DNA from 4 places in the Priestia sp. 3CA3 genome. Region 3 is predicted to be linked to each of the others. Evidence: riboswitches for the same ligand, from Rfam matches in the RefSeq annotation. Region 3 holds a riboswitch; each other region holds the start of a gene.

Region 1 (4,835 bases), on a different contig from region 3:
AAAACACTTTGCGAATATGCATGAAGGGATCACGGCAGAACGCTTGGATGAAGTGATTGCGCTAGTAAAGCTTGAAAACAGCATTCATGCAAAAGTGAAGACGTATTCCCTTGGGATGAGACAGCGTTTAGGAGTAGCTCAAGCTATTTTACATAAGCCTGCATTGCTTTTACTAGACGAACCAACAAATGGTCTAGACCCAGCGGGAATGAGAGAATTTCGTACATATTTACAAACCCTCTGCAGGGAAGAAGGTATTTCAATTTTAATCGCGAGCCACTTATTAAAAGAAGTGGAAGCATTATGTGACCGCGTTGGTATTATTCAAAACGGCGAGTTAAAAGCTGTTCAAGATCTATCTCCAAATCGTCAAGATCAAGGGATGTATGTAGAATTTGAAGTATCTGACGTGCAACAAGCAGCGGATCTTTTATCTCAAGAATTCCAAGTAACAATAAAATCCGATAGTATTGATGTAGTGATTATGAAAGAACAAATTCCAGCTGTGAATAGAAAATTAGTGGACAGCGATATTTTAGTCTACCGAATCACTCCTGTTTATGAGACGCTTGAAGATTCGTTTATGTCCGTTACGGAGGGAGAGCACCATGCTTAAGTTAATTCAAAATGAACATATGAAATGGTTTTACAAAAGAAGTACAAAAGTCACGTTTATTACAATCGGCATCTTAACTCTTTGTATGGCTCTTTTAATGAAGAAAGTAGCAAACAGCGCAGGAACGGAAGACAACATATTGAATTTCCTGTCATTTAGTGCAGGCATGCTGATCCTCGTTCAATTTTTCGCGCTTGCTGTTGGAGGATCAATGGTTGCAAAAGAGTTTGAAGCGGGTACCATTAAGCTTCTTTTAATTCGCCCTGCTAGACGTTCAACGATTTTAACGTCCAAGTACATAACGCTCGTTTTAATTAGCTTGTATTACTTGCTGAGCTATTTGCTTTTTTCGTTTGTATGGGGAGCATTGTTCTTTGGATTTGCCAGTCTAGAAGGAGATGCGCAGCTGCTTAAAAACATTACGCTTACGTATGACAGCGCGTATATGGAAACGTTTATGATGATGACGTTCGCATTCATGCTGTCGTCTTTATTTAGAAACAGCGCGCTTGCTTCAAGTCTAGCTATTGTCGTAAGTATTGGGGCGAAAGCAGTAACTGGGATAGTATCGCAGTTTGGTCTATGGTGGGGGAAATTTTTACTGTTCGCCAACACAAACTTTGTGCAGTATATGGACGGAATGAAGACGATGTTTGACGGAATGACAATTCCATTTTCAATCTTCATCTTAGTTGCACACTTTGTCTTCTTTATAGGCGTAGCGTGGGTGGCGTTTTTAAAACGTGACGTAGCTAATTGATGTGAGAATTTTCACACTATATATTTTTCTAAAATAGCATTTGACAATTAAATAAAAAGAGATTACAGTAGTGAAAGACTATTTTTAAAACAACTATAAACTTCTTATCAAGAGAGACGGAGGGACTGGCCCTATGATGTCTCGGCAACTGGCTGTACGCAGTGCGGTGCCAAATCCAGCAGACGATGTTTCGTTTGGAAGATGAGAAGGGTAATCTTATGATACAAATAAGAGACCTCTTCTTATCAATAAGAAGAGGTCTTTTTTTATTACGTAAACAAGAGGTGTTAAGAATGGAACAACAAAAAGGAAACGGCTGGGCGCTGTTACCGCTGGGCGTCTTTTTAGTCCTGTTTGTCGGATCAGGAATTATAACGGGAGATTTTTATAAGCTGCCTGTATTAGTAGCTATTATCATTGCAGCCATTGTGGCGCTGGCTATGAACCGCAAAGATTCACTTAATGTAAAAGTGGAACGCTTTGCTAAAGGAGCAGGGCATCCTGATATCATTATTATGGTACTTATTTTTATTTTGGCAGGTGCTTTTTCTCAAGTCGCTAAAGGCATGGGAGCTGTTGATTCAACGGTAAACTTAGCGCTTTCTGTACTTCCGCAAAGCTTAGTGGTAGTCGGAATCTTTGTTATTGGCGCATTCATTTCAATTTCGATGGGAACGTCAATGGGAACGATCGCTGCGTTAGGGCCTATCGCTGTAGGAATCAGTGAGCAGGCGCATGTATCCATTACATTGGCAATTGCTGCTGTTGTTGGTGGTGCAATGTTTGGAGATAATTTATCCGTAATCTCTGATACGACCATTGCGGCAGTTCGTACGCAAAAAACAAATATGTCAGATAAATTAAAAGTAAACTTTTTTATTGTCCTTCCTGCAGCGATTGTTACAGTGATTTTATTACTTGTAATGACGCTAGGCAATACGTCATCAGTAGAAATTAAAGATTTTAGCTGGTTTAAAATCTTGCCTTATGTCGGCGTACTCGTTGCTGCCATATTTGGTGCAAACGTATTAAGCATTTTAACCGGAGGAATTGTATTAGCCGGCGTGATTGGATTAGCTGACGGAAGCTACACGCTTTCTTCTCTTGCTAAAACTGTGACGGAAGGTATTGGCGGAATGTCGGAATTAATTATTTTATCTCTTTTAATTGGCGGAATGGTTGAACTCATTCGCTATAACGGCGGTATTCAGTTCTTATTGAACCTATTAACACGACGCATTCAAACAAAAAAAGGCGGAGAATTCAGTATCGCTGGATTAGTAAGTTTAACCAATTTAGCCACGGCTAATAACACGATTTCAATTATTACAGCAGGTCCGTTAGCGAAAGAAATCTCTGATAAGTATTCAATTGATAATCGTAAATCAGCCAGTCTGCTCGACTTGTTTTCATGCAGCGTTCAAGGGCTTATCCCTTACGGTGCACAAATGCTTCTCGCAGCAGGATTTGCTAAAGTTTCACCGGTTGAGATTATTCCATTTACATTCTATCCAATGTTAACAGCGGTTTGCGGTATCATTGCGATTGTAATTGGCTTTCCTCGTTTAAATAAAAAATCAAAATCATCTAAAGAAGCTGCGTAATATCAAACCCTTAAAAAGAACATTCTTTTTAAGGGTTTTTTACTGTTTGAAAAAATCAGTCGGCTTTTTTTCATCTAGCTCCTTCCAAAGTGTCTCATTTTGTTTAAGTGCATAAGCCGCTCCTCCGATTTCAATTCCGCATAATAAAATGAATAATAAAATACCCATGATATGACCTCCTTATATAAGTGAATAAAAACATGATTGTAACGGGTTTAGCTTATTGCTTTTTCACTTTATAATGAGAATAAAGTATGAAACGCGTTTCAGCGCAAGAGAAAAAGGTGAAAACATGACAAATATCCGAGATATCGCAAAAAAAGCTGGTGTATCTGTTTCGACCGTGTCACGGGTTTTAAATCATCATCCGTATGTAAAAGAAGAAAAGCGCCGTCTGGTAGAAGAAGTAATTCAAGAACTTAATTACGAACAAAACATTAATGCCGTTCACTTATCAAAAGGGAAAACAAATATGATTGCCGTCGTCTTGCCTTTTATTAATCATCCTTATTTCAGTCTGCTTTTAGAAGGAGTGGCCTCTCAAGCGTTAGAAAAGCAGTATCAGCTTGTTATTTGTCAGACGAACTATGATGTAAAAAAAGAAGAAGAAGCGCTTCATATGCTAAAAACAAAGCAGGTTGATGGAGTGATTATTTGTTCTAGAGCAGGCAGCTGGAGCACGATTGAATATTATCAGCAGTACGGGCCGATAGCCGTGTGCGAAAACGTACAAAATCGTTCTATTCGCTCCGTATACGTTGATCATTATGCAGCTTTTAAGAAAGCGCTCATGTATTTAAAAGAAAAAGGATATACGGATATTGGCTACTGTATTGGAAGAATGACGGGTACAAATAGTCAACAGAGACAGCAAGCATACAAAGAATATGTAGAAAGAATAAATGAGCCTTATCATCCGGAATGGGTGTTTCAAGGCTGTTTGAACGTGACAGATGGTGAAAAAGTGGTGAAAAAATTGGTGCAGATGAAAAATCGGCCTCAGGCGCTTTTAGTAACAAACGATCAAGTCGCTATTGGTATAAAAGCTCAGTGCGAACAAGCGGGTATATCAGTTCCAGGCGATTTAGCTATTATTGGTTTTGATAATCATCCGCTTTCTTCTTATTTACAAATCACAACGATCGAACTTCCTCTCAAAGAAATGGGCGAAACGCTTTTTAAACTAGTCAGGAGCAAGGATCCTCAAAAAATTGAGCTTCCTTTTCGGTTTATTGAGCGTAAAAGCGTATAAATTCTTGATGATCTCACCGCGTGTTTTTATCGGATAAAATGAGTAAAAGCGGACATCATACGAGTAAAGAAAGAAGAAAAGGATGATGATCGTGGAGAAAAAAGAATATCAAGTAGGAGATCAAGTATTTGTTATTTACCGAAATCCTCATACGGCAAACGTTGCCAATATTAATCAAGCTGAAATTGTTGAACATCCTGAAAATAAAGGTGAAAAAGCGCTGTTTCTGCATGAGTCTTATCATTTGTTAGCTGAAGATGATGCCGTGTATTCAACGTATGAAGAAGCAGAGAACATGTATAACAAGATATTTGATTATGAACAATATGATTGACGAAAGGCTCTCTTAAATAGAGAGTCTTTTTTGATGTGGAAAATAATTACCATGGATAGAGTCTTTTTATTTTTCAAACGCTATTAGTATTAGAAAAAAGGAAGTGTACATGATGATAAAACCTTTTGTACCTCAATTAGTATACATTGAGCCAGGGGCAATGGAGTACCCGCTTGGTGTTCAATTAAAAGAAAAATTTGAGAAGATGGGAATTGAGATTCGTCAAACAACTTCTCATAATCAAGTGCGTAATATACCGGGAAAAAATG
Region 2 (4,835 bases), on a different contig from region 3:
GTTGTATATGGCGTTCGAGACAGCAGAGAAACCGATACATTTTTCAAACGAACCACGGCAGTAGGGTTTTATCGTTTTATGAACAAGCTAGGAATTCAGCTCGTTCAAAATCACGCTGATTTTCGCCTTATGAGCAAACGTGCTCTTGGTGAACTCATGAAATATAAAGAAGGAAACGTCTTTTTGCGGGGCCTTGTACCATTAGTAGGATTTCGCTCCACGGAAGTCACATATGACCGCAAAGAACGGACGGCGGGTGAGTCAAAATATCCGCTAAAGAAAATGCTCGCTTTTGCATTTGACGGGATTACGTCTTTTAGCGTAGCACCTATACGCTTACTGACGCTGCTTGGAGGAGCTTCGTTTCTCTTTAGTATTTTGTTTGGCATTTATGCGCTGATTCAAAAATATTTAGATCATACACAAATTGGCTGGACGTCTCTTATTTTATCAATTTGGCTTGTAGGCGGCCTGCAGCTAATGGGAATAGGTCTTGTCGGAGAATACATTGGCAAGATTTTCAACGAAGTGAAACAGCGTCCTAAATATGCGATTGAAAGAGATTTATATACAAAACACTCGTTAGACACACAAAAAGATTTGCTGATGCATTAATTAAGAAGCTTCTCCTGAATGGAGAGGCTTTTTTGTTAAAGTGTTTATCATAATTTTTAAGGTAATAGGAGATGCTACTACTAAAATTTCTAAGGAGATCAAAATCTATGAAAAGACTACTTTATACAGTCAGCACTTTTTGTTTTGTTTGGCTTGCTTTTGCAACCATTCATGTCAGCGCTCTTTCGATTGAGAAACTTCCAATGAAGAAATCATCTGAACAATGGTCGGTCGAACTGACAAAAGCGAGCATGACGGGAGATAATCAGCTAAAGTGGAAAAATAACGTCTATCATACATATGGATTAACCGTTGAAAACATTGGAAAAGACGTAGAGCGTGTGCAGGTCCAAGCTTTTCGGCACGAAGGAAAAAATAAGGCGAAATACAGCTTGTTTTCTCCTATTGAAAGGTCTAACTTAAGCAAAAGCGGTCAGCGTTTTCGCTATGCCAATTTTGCTGTTCCTGGAAAAGCGGCAGGCTTAGACATCATGATTAACTGGACGGATGAACAAGGCAACCATCAAGAACATTTTGAATTTAAATAAAAGTCTTCGCTTAGGCGAAGACTTTTTTTTGCAGGAATTTATCTCTGTATGTGGAAAACGAACACGAAAGGAGAGATTGTGATGATTGCAAAAGCTACTGAAGAAGAAATACAGGAAATTCGGACGAAATCTGCTGATGCGCTGTTTGAAGGAACAACGCATCAGTTTCAACCGTCAACTGAACGCGTAAATGAACTAATTGATAATGCCCTTGAAAAAGGGTGTTATTATTTAGTATCTAGACAAGAAAATAAACTTGCAGGCTGGGTTTTTGTCGGTCCATCTGCCGACTTCTTTTCAAAAGCAGAAATTGGCTTTATCTACGAGTTATATGTTTTACCAGAATACCGCGGGCAAGGTCTAGCCAAGCCGTTAATGCAAAAAGCAATTGATGAATTGTCTATCAAAGGATACCCTGAAATCAGACTCAGCGTTCATGCTGGGAATTTTGCACAGCATGTGTACCGTGAACTTGGATTTGTAGATAAACAAATATCAATGAGCCTACAGGTGGCAAAACGTCCGTAATGTTGGTGAATGTCAGCGAGTCCATAAAACATAAGATGTTATACATGCGATGAGGTTCGGTAATGAAAGTAAAAGTAAATAAGTAGCCCAAACAGCGCCTTTATCTAGTACTTCAACAGCTCCTCTACCTGTATGATCTGAGGAGGGGGGATCTTCAAGTGCGTTCATAATCAAAGCCGCTGCTGCTAAAATAATCCCTCCAATGCTTCCGGTTGTTTTGACAATTGCAATATGGAAAGTAGATGAAAAAGCAATGCTGAGAAGCAGCAGCAAGCTTCCCAAAAAAGCAGATAACATATATCGTTTCATGTGCTCACCATCCTTTATGAAAGCATACCATATTTTACTTCTTTTTTCTTTTTATTGAAAAGCTATTGACATAACATATAAAACATATTAGAATAGTCAGAAATAATTTAAAAACGAAATATTCTTATCTAGAGAGGTGGAGGGACTGGCCCTTTGAAGCCTCAGCAACCACAATTATTGAATGGTGCTAATTCCAGCATAGCCTAGCTCTGACAGATAAGAAGAGGAATCTTTTTCTATGATGAAATCCTCTTCTTAGGAAGAAACATTTCGTATAGAAAAGGTGATGACATTGAAAAATACACAACAGGCGCTAAGCGTTGATGATTATTTAGATCTATACTTGTTAGCAAAAGAACTAAAAGACGAAACGTGGCAGCAGGAAATTTTAGCCGCGCTAAAAACGAAGCAAAATCGTTCATTTGAAGACAAACAATCCGCACTCGTTCAAGAAATATGGGAAGATTTTAAACAGTTAAATGAAGATATTTCTTTTACGTATCGCTTAATTCAAGAAGAGCCAACTAATGAACAGTTTCAAGTTAAATTAAGGAACTTGAGAGAACGGCGGATCACGCTGAGTCGTGAATTATATTTAGCTAAAAAACAGTATGTTGAACACACGCAGTAAAAGGATCCGCTTGATAAACAAGCGGTTTTTTTGCATGTAAATGTTAGAAGCGTTCTATTTCGGGTAGTAAATAGATAAGACAAAAAAAGGAGGGATAACAGTGGCCCAAGGTGTATTATGTGAAGTGAATGAGTGCATGTATTGGAAATCGGGAAATAAATGCAGTGCAGAGTCCATTTACGTTGTGAGTCCTGAAAGTAGTCACCATGTTTCTGAAACGGAAGAACCTGGCTGTAAAACTTTTGAACCCGCGAGATAACTGCTAGTTTTATAAAAAAGCATAAAATGAACGATGCGCTGACGGAGTTGAGTCGGCGTTTTTCTATTTTTTAAAAAATACTATTACTTAGGTGCGATAATAAATACATAGTAAAAAAGCAGTGTCTACGTCTAATTGTGCGTTTAAACAAAATGATACGATAATTTTTTTGTTTTTCGACAAAAGAAAAACGAGAGAAAGGTGATAGAATAAAAATATACAGCCTAGCTGACTTTTAGCATAAATTTATATGAAAGCGCTAACAAAAAAGCTGTATTCATCTCGTTTTGACAGATTGGAAAAAGGGGAGACGTTTATGCAGGGGAAAACTCAGGGGAAAGAATTGAAACGCGGGTTAGAAGAAAGACATGTGACGCTGATGTCCTTAGGAGCAGCCATAGGGGTAGGGCTGTTTCTTGGATCTGCATCTGCTATTAAATTAGCAGGGCCGGGAATATTATTGGCGTATGGATTTAGCGGAATGATTATGTTTTTTATTATGAGAGCACTTGGAGAAATGGCGATTCAAAAACCTGTTGCAGGTTCATTCAGCAAGTACGCGCGCGACTATTTAGGGCCCCTTGCTGGTTATCTAACAGGTTGGAACTACTGGTTTTTATGGGTTGTAACATGTATGGCTGAAATTACAGCCGTTGGTATTTATATGGGATATTGGTATCCGGATGTACCAAACTGGATTTGGGCGTTATCGGCGCTTGTTATCATGACAACAGTTAACTTCTTAGCTGTTAAGGCATATGGTGAACTGGAATTTTGGTTTGCACTTATTAAAATTTTAGCGATTGTGTTAATGATTGCCGTTGGATTATTAATGATTGTGTTTGGAATCGGGAACGGCGGCGTTGCGACGGGTATTAAAAACTTATGGGACAACGGCGGGCTGTTCCCGAACGGATTCAAAGGTATTTTACTGTCGCTGCAAATGGTTATGTTTGCATATTTAGGAATTGAAATGATCGGCGTTACCGCGGGAGAAGTGAAAAATCCAGAAAAATCTCTAGCAAGAGCGATTGATTCGGTCTTTTGGCGTATTCTTATTTTCTACGTTGGTGCATTATTTGTCATTATGTCGATTTATCCTTGGCAAGAAATTGGTTCACAGGGAAGCCCGTTTGTATTAACATTTGAAAAAATCGGGATTCCAGCAGCGGCAGGCATTATTAACTTTGTGGTGCTAACAGCAGCTCTTTCTTCTTGTAACAGCGGTATTTTTAGTACAGGCCGTATGCTGTTTAACTTAGCAGAGCACGGAGAAGCGCCAAAAGGATACGGTCAGCTGACAAAAGGCGGCGTACCTGGAAAAGCTGTTTTAGCATCAGCAGGTGCGTTATTAGTCGGAGTAGCGTTAAACTACATTGTGCCTGCCAAAGTATTTACGTGGGTAACAAGCATTGCAACATTCGGTGCGATTTGGACATGGGGAATTATTTTGCTTTCTCAAATTAAGTATCGCAAAACGCTAAAAAAAGGTGAAGAGGCAAAGTTAAAATACAAAATGCCTTTATTTCCGTTAACGTCTTATGTGTCACTTGCGTTCCTAGCGCTGGTGGTTGTTCTTATGGCGTACAATCCAGATACAAGAATTGCAGTTGTTATCGGACCACTATGGTTTATCGGTCTTATTATCGCGTACTACGCAAAAGGATTTCATAAACGAAGTCAAGGTTCAGCTGGGACTGAGCAAAAGCTAGTGAAGTAAACGAAAAGACCTCTTTCTTGGAAAGAGGTCTTTTTTCATTAGTTTATGTGCGAATGATTAGTTTTTTTGAAGGGATTATTGATACATATGAATAATGTAGAAAATATTCTATTTATTCTGTACTATTTAGTTAGAGAATTCATTAATGATTAAATGGCAATTGGAAGTGGATAAGTATGGTAGTTTTACGTTTTTTAACGCCACACAGTGCATCGAAAAGTTGGG
Region 3 (4,835 bases):
GGGCTGTGGATATCATATACGCCAAGTCCAATTCCCTGGTTATACGTATGTTTTTCAAACGCATAAATTAATTCACCGTGGCTTTTGGACGTTTCAATGGAAATCACGTCGGCATCAAGCGCTTTGATCGCATCAATAATCTCTTCGAATTCCGAATAGCACATATGCGTGTGAATTTGCGTCTCGTTTTGCACCGATACCGTGGCTAATTTGAACGCGTACACCGCGGCGTTCAAGTAGCTTTCCCAGTTTTCTCGTTTTAACGGCAGTCCTTCACGCAGCGCCGGTTCATCTACTTGAATCATTGAGATGCCCTGACTTTCAAGTGCTTCCACTTCTTTTCTAAGAGCAAGCGCAATTTGATTTGCCACGTCGTAGCGCGGGATATCATCACGCACAAATGACCAGTTTAAAATCGTAATCGGCCCCGTCAGCATTCCTTTAACAGGCTTATTGGTTAGAGACTGTGCGTAGACCGTTTCTTTGATCGTCATCGCCTGCTCGTACGAGACATCTCCGTAAATAAGCGGCGGCTTGACGCAGCGAGAACCGTATGATTGCACCCAGCCAAACTTCGTAAACTGAAAGCCTCCTAATTTTTCACCGAAGTATTCAACCATGTCGGTACGCTCAAACTCTCCGTGCACAAGAACATCTAAGCCGATGTCTTCTTGAATTTCAATCCATTTTTTGATTTCAGCGTTAATGTACGCTTCATATGCTTCATCGCTTAACTCTCCTTTACGCCACTTCAGACGCTCTTTTCGCACTTCTTTTGTTTGCGGAAAGCTTCCAATTGTTGTCGTTGGAAGAAGCGGCAGTTGAAACGCTTCTTGCTGAACACGTTGACGTACGTCAAACGGCGCTTGGCGCTCTGCTTTATAGCTGTGCAGCTGCTTCAGCTCTTTTTGCACGTCTTGGTGATTTCGAAAAGATGATCCATTTAATGCTTGAATCGCCTGTTTGCTTACACTTATTTCTTTTTCAATTGCTTCTTTTCCTTGCTGCACCGCTTTTGTTAAAAGCATGATTTCCTTTAGCTTTTCATCTGCAAAAGACAGCGCGTTTTTTAGAATTGGCTCAATGGTTTTTTCGCTTTTCACCGTGACAGGAACATGTAATAAACTTGATGAAGGCTGCAGAATCAAACGGTCTTTTGATACGGCTTCTTCAATTTCCCTGATTGTTAAAAGCTGTTCGTCCAAGTTTTCACGCCAAATGTTTCGTCCGTCAATCACTCCTGCTGCCAGCACTTTATCAGTTGGAAAACCATATTTATTAAGTGCCGTGAGATTTTCGCCTCGGTCATGTACAAAATCCAATCCAATTCCGTGAACAGGAAGAGCAACTACTTCTTTATAGTAATCTACGCTGTCAAAATACGTCTGCAAAATGACTTTTACATTCGGTGCCGCGTCATGCAGGACTTGATAGACTTCTTTATACAGTGCCAGGTCTTCTTTTGATAGCGTTGTAGCTAAAACCGGCTCATCCATTTGTACCCACTCCACGCCTTCTGCCTGCAGCTCCGCTAAGATTGTTGCATAAAGAGGAACAAACTGTTCAACTACTTTCTTAAACTCACTTTTTTTATATCCTTTTGACAGCTTCACAAATGTTACTGGACCTAAAATAACGGGCTTGCCTTTGATATTCAGCTTTTGTTTTGCTTCTTTGTAAAATTGAAGCGGGCGATTTTCTACAAGTGCCGGCGTACATTCCTCAAGCTCGGGTACGATGTAGTGATAATTTGTGTTAAACCATTTTGTCATCGTAGAGGCTACGGCACCTTTTGTTCCTCGCGCGATGTCAAAATACGTTTCAAGCGATACCGGGCCTCCGTTATATTCAAAGCGCTTTGGCACCAAACCAAACATAGCGGCTGTATCTAACACGTGATCGTATAAGCTAAAATCGCCGACTGGAATCAGTTCAATTCCTGCGTCACGCTGTTTTTTCAGATGCCCAAGACGAAGAGCTTCAATTTCCTGTAGAAAGATATCTTTCTCTAGCTTTCCTGCCCAAAACTGCTCAAGCGCTTTTTTCCATTCTCGTTTTTCACCAATTCTTGGATAACCTACATTTGAACTTTTTACACTGCTCATTTTTTCCACTCCCTGTATATTTTTTTATCGCTAAACTAAAAAATCTCCCTTTTCGAAATGAAAAGAGAGATGATACGCATACTTAACTAAAGTTGAGATAGCCTGTTTTTCTCAACACGTATTCCTCACTCCTCTCTATATCCCGTAGAGCTTAAGTGCATACAACAGGCAGGTCTCCTGACTTAGGTTCATCGCTTCCTATCCCTTCCCATTTCAACATGAAACAGTGGTTAATAAGTTGCTCCCCATTACAGTGGCGGGACCGCGCCGGCTTTTCACCGGTCTTCCCTTTTAAGCTGCGTACATTCGTTACACAGCACCTGATGCATTTCTATGAAATTGTTCATTCAAAACACCTTCACATAAAATAAAAAGCCTCTCTATTATGAATAGAGAGGCATAGTATCTATGAAATCCTCTCTTATTTTTCAAAGCTGTACGCTTTGCAGGATGTAGCACCTTTTTAACAAGATTGTTAAATGGTTGCCGGGCTTCACAGGGCCAGTCCCTCCGCCTCTCTCAATAAGAGTTTTAATTGTTTATAATATTTTGAATGTAGAGTCATCTTAACACCTTACATTTATGTTGTCAAAAGAAATTTCAAAAAAATTAGTTTTCAGGAGGCGTTGACGCTAATTTTTGCCTTAACAATTTGTAATCATCTTTTCGATGTGTTTCGATCAAGTCTTTTGCTCCTTGATGATACCCTGAAGAATAAATGTACTCTACCGCCGTTTCGATAAGCATTCTCTTTTCTTCCGCACATTCTCGGTCCATTAGGGGGAACAGTCTACCTAAAAGGTCATTTAAATCTTCCTTAATAAAACGATTGAGTCCTTCTTGCATCTTTTCGTTTGCCATGATAGCTCCTCCATTTGCTGTGTATGTTCTAAGTTTCTATGAACAGGCATTTCACTGTGAATGTTAAGATAAAGTTAAGTCATTAAACAGTATATCAAGTGAATGTTTTTCTTCAATTACATATGTAATACAAATATATGACAAATATAGAGAATATATCATCATTCACTATCTATTATAACGCTTGACTGAGCCTTCTGCTACAAGGTTTCGTACGGTTTTCTAAAAGAGGGTGGACACAACGAAGTGAATCCAATCTAAAGGCAAATGGGATACATGAGCTGAATCGCTTGTGACACCGCAGTTGATTTCCGTACAAGACTTCGCTTTGCGCGGGCGGTCGCTGAGCCTCCTCGTCGCATACACTCCTGTGGGGTCTCACCTGTTCCGCTTTTCCCGCAGGAGTCTTCGTCTTGTTCTCCAATCACCTGCTAGAAAGACTTATACACATGAAATCTACGTTTACCCTAATAAAAAAAATGAACCACTAATCAAGCATCTTGATCAATGGTTCATTTTTCATTTCGTCTAAAACCCTTTTTTCCCAGCCTCTTTTTTTGAACCTAGCTTTCTACTTTCTTGTTTTTACAAACAATTTCTTCGAGGTCGTCCAAAATCCTTCCAAAGAAGAGGTCCTAAAATGTCGTACCGGCTAACAAAAAACTCCGTAAAATTATAATTATTTAAAATTAAAGGCGGTTCAAAATCAAGGGGTGCACCCGCGCCTCCTGATAATACAAAATCAGTACCTCTTCCAAGCGTAAACGACCCGTTTCTGTTTTTTCTAATAAACTGCTCGTCATACGCATGCACGTGGCTGACTAACACTTTTTTCACGCGATGTTCTTGAATTAAATCAAAAAATTCTTGACTTTGAGGAGTCGTTACAGGAAAACCTCCCAGGTCTGACCACCGGCCAATATTTGGCTGCGCATGCATAGCTACAACGGTATTACGAGGAGCATCCTCTAGCTGCTGCTCTAAATAATTCAGCTCTCTATCTGTAAATCCATATATTTTATTCTTGGGACTGATGATATTATTTAATGCGATGCACCGGAAGTTAAAGACAGGAATATCAATGACCCAGTGCACTTTTCCGATAGTGGCTCTGAAGTTTTCGAGGTTGCTTTCTTCAAGGTTTAATTCATCATGATTCCCTACGCATACAAACACGGGAATGTTTGGTGCTATTTTTTCGACAACTTTAACAAAGTGCTCCAAATACCTCTTTTCTCCTGTATACACGGTGTCTCCCCCATGAATAATAAACAGCGGATTCAATTCCACCGCCTTTTTTAACACAAGCTCAAATTCACCGCTCATCGTGTAACAATTATCGTTTGGTCCGTCACCTCTGCTGTCGCCCATAAAAACAAAGTTGAATGGATCTCTCGGGTTTAATTGAAAAAATTCAAAGGAAACCTCAACCAAAATGTTAGTGATTTAGTTCAAGTTATCAGCGAATTCCAAACTTGGATAACTGAAAAGAGTAAAAATAACGGTTACATTTCGATATTAGGCATTTAAGCGAAAAGGACCATCATTTGATAGTCCTTTTGGTTATTTTAATACCGAAAAGCCTACGAAAAAATATGTTTTTTTGATATGCTATTTGTTACTTTGCACTTCAAAATCGAACCCGCTATTCTTATCAAAGGTCGCTTTTATTATTCCTTGGATTCTTTAATACGGTCAAGATACTGCTTCGCATGAAGCAAACCGAGATTTTTTTCTTTTCGTATGTATTTAATAGCCTGAACGTCGCTTCGGCCATTCATCATCATCAAATTGACTCTGTTTTCAAAAGCCTCGTCTTTCTCTATTTCTAGCTGCTTCCACTCTTTCTCTAAATCACGTTTAGGTGTT
Region 4 (4,835 bases), on a different contig from region 3:
AGCGACTAGCGTAACAATCGTATTCATGTCTGCATATTCTTCTGTCTTATGCTGATCGGCAGTAATCAGCACTTTTTTTGCGCACCGAGCATTGGCAAGTTCTAATACCTCATAGTGAGAGGGACTTCCTTTAATAAAATGAACGCGATCACAGATCATGGGGTTTTTAGTCAGAGAGTCGTCGATAAGAACAATGTCTTCTTTATGAAATGCGTCGCGATAAGACTCTAGCACGAGTTTGGCGCGCTCATTCCACCCCACAACGATGAAGTGATCTTTTCCATAAAACTTTAAATTCCCTTCCAAATAAGCGCTCTCAGCGGAAACAGCAATTTTAGAAAGCGTGACAAAATAAGTAGTAATAAATCCCGTTCCAACCAGGACTAAAATAATTGCAGCTAACCTTCCAATCGTAGTGGTGGGAGCAAAATCACCGTATCCTATAGTAGAGATTGTAATAATAACCCACCAAATTCCTTCAAACACATTCCCAAACGTTTGCGGCTCTAGGAAATGTATAAGCATGCCGAAAAGTAAAACAAGGCAGCCGATAATAAAAAGAAGCCGCACTAAAATAGAACGACGAAAAAGTCGGAATAATAGCCATTCCATCATAAAAAAACCTCCAGTGATTAGTCATAGCCACAGTATGACCATTTTTCACTGAAGGTATAAGATATCTTTATCTTTTTACTTCGTAATATTCAATCCATTCTTTGTCTGGACCGTAGAAAAATAAGTATCTTGCTTCATTTGGCAAAGTTACAATGTTTTCTTCCACAAATGAAACGCCTGCTGATTTTAAACGCTCAAACTCCTCTTCAATTCCATCTACTGCCAGCGCAAAATGATGAACTTTACCTTCACTAGGTAAGCTTGAGTTATACCCTTGAATTAACTCTACGATTACATTGCCTTCTAAACCTAGAAAAGCTAGCTTCAAAGACGGATCGGTATGTGGTAGTGTTTCGATGAGCTCCAATCCCACTTTTTGTGTATAGAACTCAATAGATTCTTCTATATCCTTTACTTGAACGCCTACATGTTCAAATTTTAAAATTGCCATATGCATCACCCGTATCTATAGTATGTAAAAACTATGAAATATATTAAAGAGAAAGGATAGATAAGTCAAGATAGGGCTGCTTATCAGGAAAGGGCTCTTAAATCATATTTTTGCTGGAGTGAATAGGGTAGAGGCTTCCATCAAGAGCAAACGAAATTTTACCTGTTTCTTCAGATACAACTAAAATTAATGCATCCGATTTTTCCGACATTCCAATTGCTGCACGGTGACGTGTTCCCAACTTTTTGTTCGTTGAAATAATAGACGAGAGAGGTAAAACATTAGCAGCTGAAATAAGCTGATTATTTCTAATTAGGACGGCTCCGTCATGTAAGGGTGTCCCTGGATAGAACAGTGTCTCAACTAGCGTAGCGCTGACAGGAGCTTGAATAGGCATTCCTTTTTGAATAAGAGGATCAACATTTTGTTCCCGTTCAATGACAATTAAAGCGCCGTGACGTTTCTCAGAGAGGTTATGAATAGCTAGGGACAGAGCAGCGTATTCAAATGTATAAGGCGATAAGTAATGACGCAAGTAATAAGAGGCGGCCGTAGCTTGAACATCTTGAAATAACCTTCTCATCTCCTCAAAATCACATAAAATACAATGATCACTCGTGTCTAAATGTTTAATTAAATTAGAGGCTTCAGTTGAAATCTGCTGTAAATATGTTCGCACATTATTTTTAATTGTATCGTCTAATTGAAAGGGTTGTCTCTCCATCTTATATAGCTCCTATCTGTCAGTCAGTGTTATCTGTAATGTGTGCTAATGTGGGTGAATTATCCGTAAAGCTCATAAATCCGTTATTAATTTTATAGAGAGATTTTGCATTTTATTTAGCAAGAGAACATAAAAAGTCGGGGAAAAAAGAAAGCGTTTTATAAACTGATATGTTCACATTTGGGTTAAATTTACATATGTTGTTTTAAATAAAAGTATAGATATTTCTGTGAATTTAAAGTATAGTTTTCTTATCGGATATATAATTTTTAATGTTGACAAATATTCTAAATATGCTAAAATTTTTAAAAAATGCTTATCAAGAGTGGTGGAGGGATCTGGCCCGCTGAACCCCGGCAACCTGCTTAGCAAGGTGCTAATTCCAGCAAAGTGTGTATCATTTTGAAAGATAAGGTGAAAATTATTGCCTACCCAGTCTTTCAATACGGAAGACTTTTTATTTTGATATAGCGCAAGAGATATTTTGAGGAGGGACAACGATGACTGTAAACCCCCGACTTAAAACAAACCTTTGAACACGCCGAAGCAAAGTAAGAATTAAATAGTTTCGCTGACTAGACACACTAGAGGCGGTTTTATCCAATTCTAGTGGGTAAAACCGTCTTTTTTTATTGGATAACGCGGATAACTAAGAATTGGAGTGGAGAAAATGGCAGACTTATATACGTACGAAAACTGGAGCGATACATTTCCAGAGTTCGACAGTAAAGATGAAACAAAAGGAGCCCTTTCAGCATTGCAGTGGGCGTATGATACCTATGGAGATTCAATTATTTATGCGTCAAGCTTTGGGATCGAAGGAATCGTGTTAATTGATTTAATTTCAAAAGTGAAAAAAGATGCTGAAATTGTCTTTTTAGATACAGGGGTTCATTTTAAAGAAACATATGAAGTGATTGATGCAATTAAAGAACGCTTCCCTGATTTACGTATTCATATGAAAAAGCCGGATTTAACTCTTGCAGAACAAGCTGAAAAACATGGAGATGAGCTTTGGAAGAGTCAGCCTAACCTATGCTGTCAAATTCGAAAAATCATTCCGCTAAGAGAATCCCTTGCTCCTTATGATGCGTGGATTTCCGGTTTGAGACGTGAGCAGTCTGAGTCTCGTGCCAACACGAATTATTTTAATAAAGATGAGAAATTCAAGAAGGTGAAAGTTTGTCCGTTAATTCATTGGTCATGGAAAGAAATTTGGCGTTATGTGTATAAGCATGATTTGCCATACAACAAACTTCATGATCAAGGCTACCCAAGTATCGGCTGTGAGCCCTGTACCGCACCTGCCTATAATGTAGACGATTTACGTTCAGGAAGATGGGCAGGTACACAAAAAGTGGAGTGCGGATTACACGAATCTTAAATACGAAAGAGCTGAATAAATGATGCTTTTATATGTTGCCTTTATCATTGCGCTTTTTTTTGCAATGAATATTGGGGCAAGCGGTGCAGCAGCTGCTATGGGCGTTTCATACGGCTCCGGTGCAATTAAAAAGCGAAGAGTGGCCCTGTTCATCTGTGCTGTAGGAATTGTGCTCGGAGCTGTTACCGGAGGCGGTGAGGTGGTAAAAACCATCAGTTCAGGTATCATACCTGAAAAACTGCTGTCAGTAGAATTAGTTATTATCATTCTGGCTGCTGCAACGCTGTCACTCTTTTTCGCGAATTTGATTGGTATCCCTTTATCAACAAGTGAAGTAACAGTTGGCTCAGTTGTTGGAGTAGGGGTAGCTTATCAATCTCTGTATGTAGAAAAACTTTTAATTGTCATGTCTTTTTGGATTATTGTTCCGCTAGTTTCATTTGTTATTGCTTTTTTGATTGGGAAATTGATAAAGCGCAGAGCGCATAAAAAAGAAGCAGAGGGAAAGTGGAAAAGAGTTTTAACGATTTTAGTTATTGCAACGGGATTCTTTGAAGCCTTCTCAGCTGGAATGAACAATGTGGCAAATGCTGTCGGTCCTCTAGTAGGAGCTGGATTAATGGATGCTACAACGGGTGTCATAGCAGGAGGATTGGCGGTGGCGCTCGGAGCTCTTTTACTAGGAGGCCGAGTTATTGAAACAAACGGAAAAAAAATTACTCGCTATTCTGTAGGAGAAGGCTGTATTATCTCGGGTACTGGTGCTTCTCTTGTTACAGTCGCTTCACTGTTTGGTTTGCCAGTACCGCTTACACAGGTCACTACGTCTTCTATTATTGGAATAGGCGCAGCGAAAACGGGATTTACGAAAGAACAGCGAGAAGTGGTCATTCAAATGTTAAAGGTTTGGGTGGTATCCCCTGTATTTTCACTCGTAATCTCATATGTTCTTGTGAAATTAGTACTTGAAAGCGACTTATATTCATTTGTGGTGCTAGCTAGTGGATGTATTGCTACAGGAGGTATTCTAAGCTTAGCTAGAACGACTAGAAGAAAAAGAGCAAGCCTGCAGTCGGAAAAAGAAAAAATGACTGCGTGATTCAAGTGCTTTTTATTATATTGTGTTAATTACTTAAGGAGGATTTTACAAAATGACAACAATTCAAGCACACGGTGGAGAATTAATTAATTTATATCAACCAACATATGACTACACGTCACTAACAAAAGAAATTGAAGTAGACAACATGGCTCTAAGCGATTTAGAACTAATTGGAATTGGTGCTTATAGCCCAATTACGGGGTTTTTAGGAGAAAAAGATTATCAATCAGTTGTTGAAAATATGCGTCTAGCAGATGGAACTGTATGGAGTATTCCTATTACTCTTCCCGTAACAGAAGAGCAGGCTAAAGAATTAAACATTGGCGACAAAGTAAAACTAGTTCAAAGCGGTGTGACATATGGTGTTTTAGAAGTTTCTGAAGTATATACGCCAAATAAAGAAAAAGAAGCGGAAAATGTGTACCGCACAGCAGAACTTGCCCACCCTGGTGTGAAGAAAATGATGGAACGCCCAAATGTATATGTAGCAGGTCCAATCGTACTTGTAGAACGTACACCTAAAACGCGTTTTGAAAAGTATTACCTAGATCCAACTGAA

The links. Region 3 has a riboswitch for S-adenosylmethionine ahead of metE (5-methyltetrahydropteroyltriglutamate--homocysteine S-methyltransferase). Riboswitches for the same ligand answer to the same signal wherever they lie in the genome.
Region 1: linked by a shared signal. The riboswitch ahead of AC1VNJ_RS24940 (Na+/H+ antiporter NhaC family protein) and the one ahead of metE (5-methyltetrahydropteroyltriglutamate--homocysteine S-methyltransferase) in region 3 are both predicted to bind S-adenosylmethionine.
Region 2: linked by a shared signal. The riboswitch ahead of AC1VNJ_RS04720 (hypothetical protein) and the one ahead of metE (5-methyltetrahydropteroyltriglutamate--homocysteine S-methyltransferase) in region 3 are both predicted to bind S-adenosylmethionine.
Region 4: linked by a shared signal. The riboswitch ahead of AC1VNJ_RS18495 (phosphoadenylyl-sulfate reductase) and the one ahead of metE (5-methyltetrahydropteroyltriglutamate--homocysteine S-methyltransferase) in region 3 are both predicted to bind S-adenosylmethionine.

The regions. Positions count from the first base shown of each region.
Region 1 is NZ_JBXENJ010000017.1:23,547-28,381, reverse strand. It holds gene AC1VNJ_RS24950 (ABC transporter ATP-binding protein) at 1-616, shown strand, start outside; gene AC1VNJ_RS24945 (ABC transporter permease) at 609-1,376, shown strand; SAM riboswitch class I at 1,478-1,584, shown strand; gene AC1VNJ_RS24940 (Na+/H+ antiporter NhaC family protein) at 1,670-2,980, shown strand; gene AC1VNJ_RS24935 (hypothetical protein) at 3,020-3,148, opposite strand; gene AC1VNJ_RS24930 (LacI family DNA-binding transcriptional regulator) at 3,273-4,232, shown strand; gene AC1VNJ_RS24925 (transcriptional regulator SplA domain-containing protein) at 4,318-4,566, shown strand; gene splB (spore photoproduct lyase) at 4,679-4,835, shown strand, end outside.
Region 2 is NZ_JBXENJ010000001.1:920,168-925,002, forward strand. It holds gene AC1VNJ_RS04700 (glycosyltransferase family 2 protein) at 1-615, shown strand, start outside; gene AC1VNJ_RS04705 (hypothetical protein) at 723-1,163, shown strand; gene AC1VNJ_RS04710 (GNAT family N-acetyltransferase) at 1,245-1,691, shown strand; gene AC1VNJ_RS04715 (hypothetical protein) at 1,704-2,000, opposite strand; SAM riboswitch class I at 2,122-2,223, shown strand; gene AC1VNJ_RS04720 (hypothetical protein) at 2,287-2,631, shown strand; gene AC1VNJ_RS04725 (DUF1540 domain-containing protein) at 2,732-2,890, shown strand; gene alaP (alanine permease AlaP) at 3,207-4,610, shown strand.
Region 3 is NZ_JBXENJ010000002.1:664,166-669,000, forward strand. It holds gene metE (5-methyltetrahydropteroyltriglutamate--homocysteine S-methyltransferase) at 1-2,105, opposite strand, end outside; cobalamin riboswitch at 2,256-2,444, opposite strand; SAM riboswitch class I at 2,524-2,634, opposite strand; gene AC1VNJ_RS08630 (hypothetical protein) at 2,715-2,966, opposite strand; gene AC1VNJ_RS08635 (hypothetical protein) at 3,224-3,394, opposite strand; gene AC1VNJ_RS08640 (metallophosphoesterase family protein) at 3,552-4,292, opposite strand; gene AC1VNJ_RS08645 (hypothetical protein) at 4,637-4,835, opposite strand, start outside.
Region 4 is NZ_JBXENJ010000007.1:6,725-11,559, reverse strand. It holds gene AC1VNJ_RS18510 (potassium channel family protein) at 1-615, opposite strand, end outside; gene AC1VNJ_RS18505 (VOC family protein) at 683-1,066, opposite strand; gene cdaS (sporulation-specific diadenylate cyclase CdaS) at 1,164-1,790, opposite strand; SAM riboswitch class I at 2,104-2,206, shown strand; gene AC1VNJ_RS18495 (phosphoadenylyl-sulfate reductase) at 2,461-3,174, shown strand; gene AC1VNJ_RS18490 (inorganic phosphate transporter) at 3,194-4,273, shown strand; gene sat (sulfate adenylyltransferase) at 4,326-4,835, shown strand, end outside.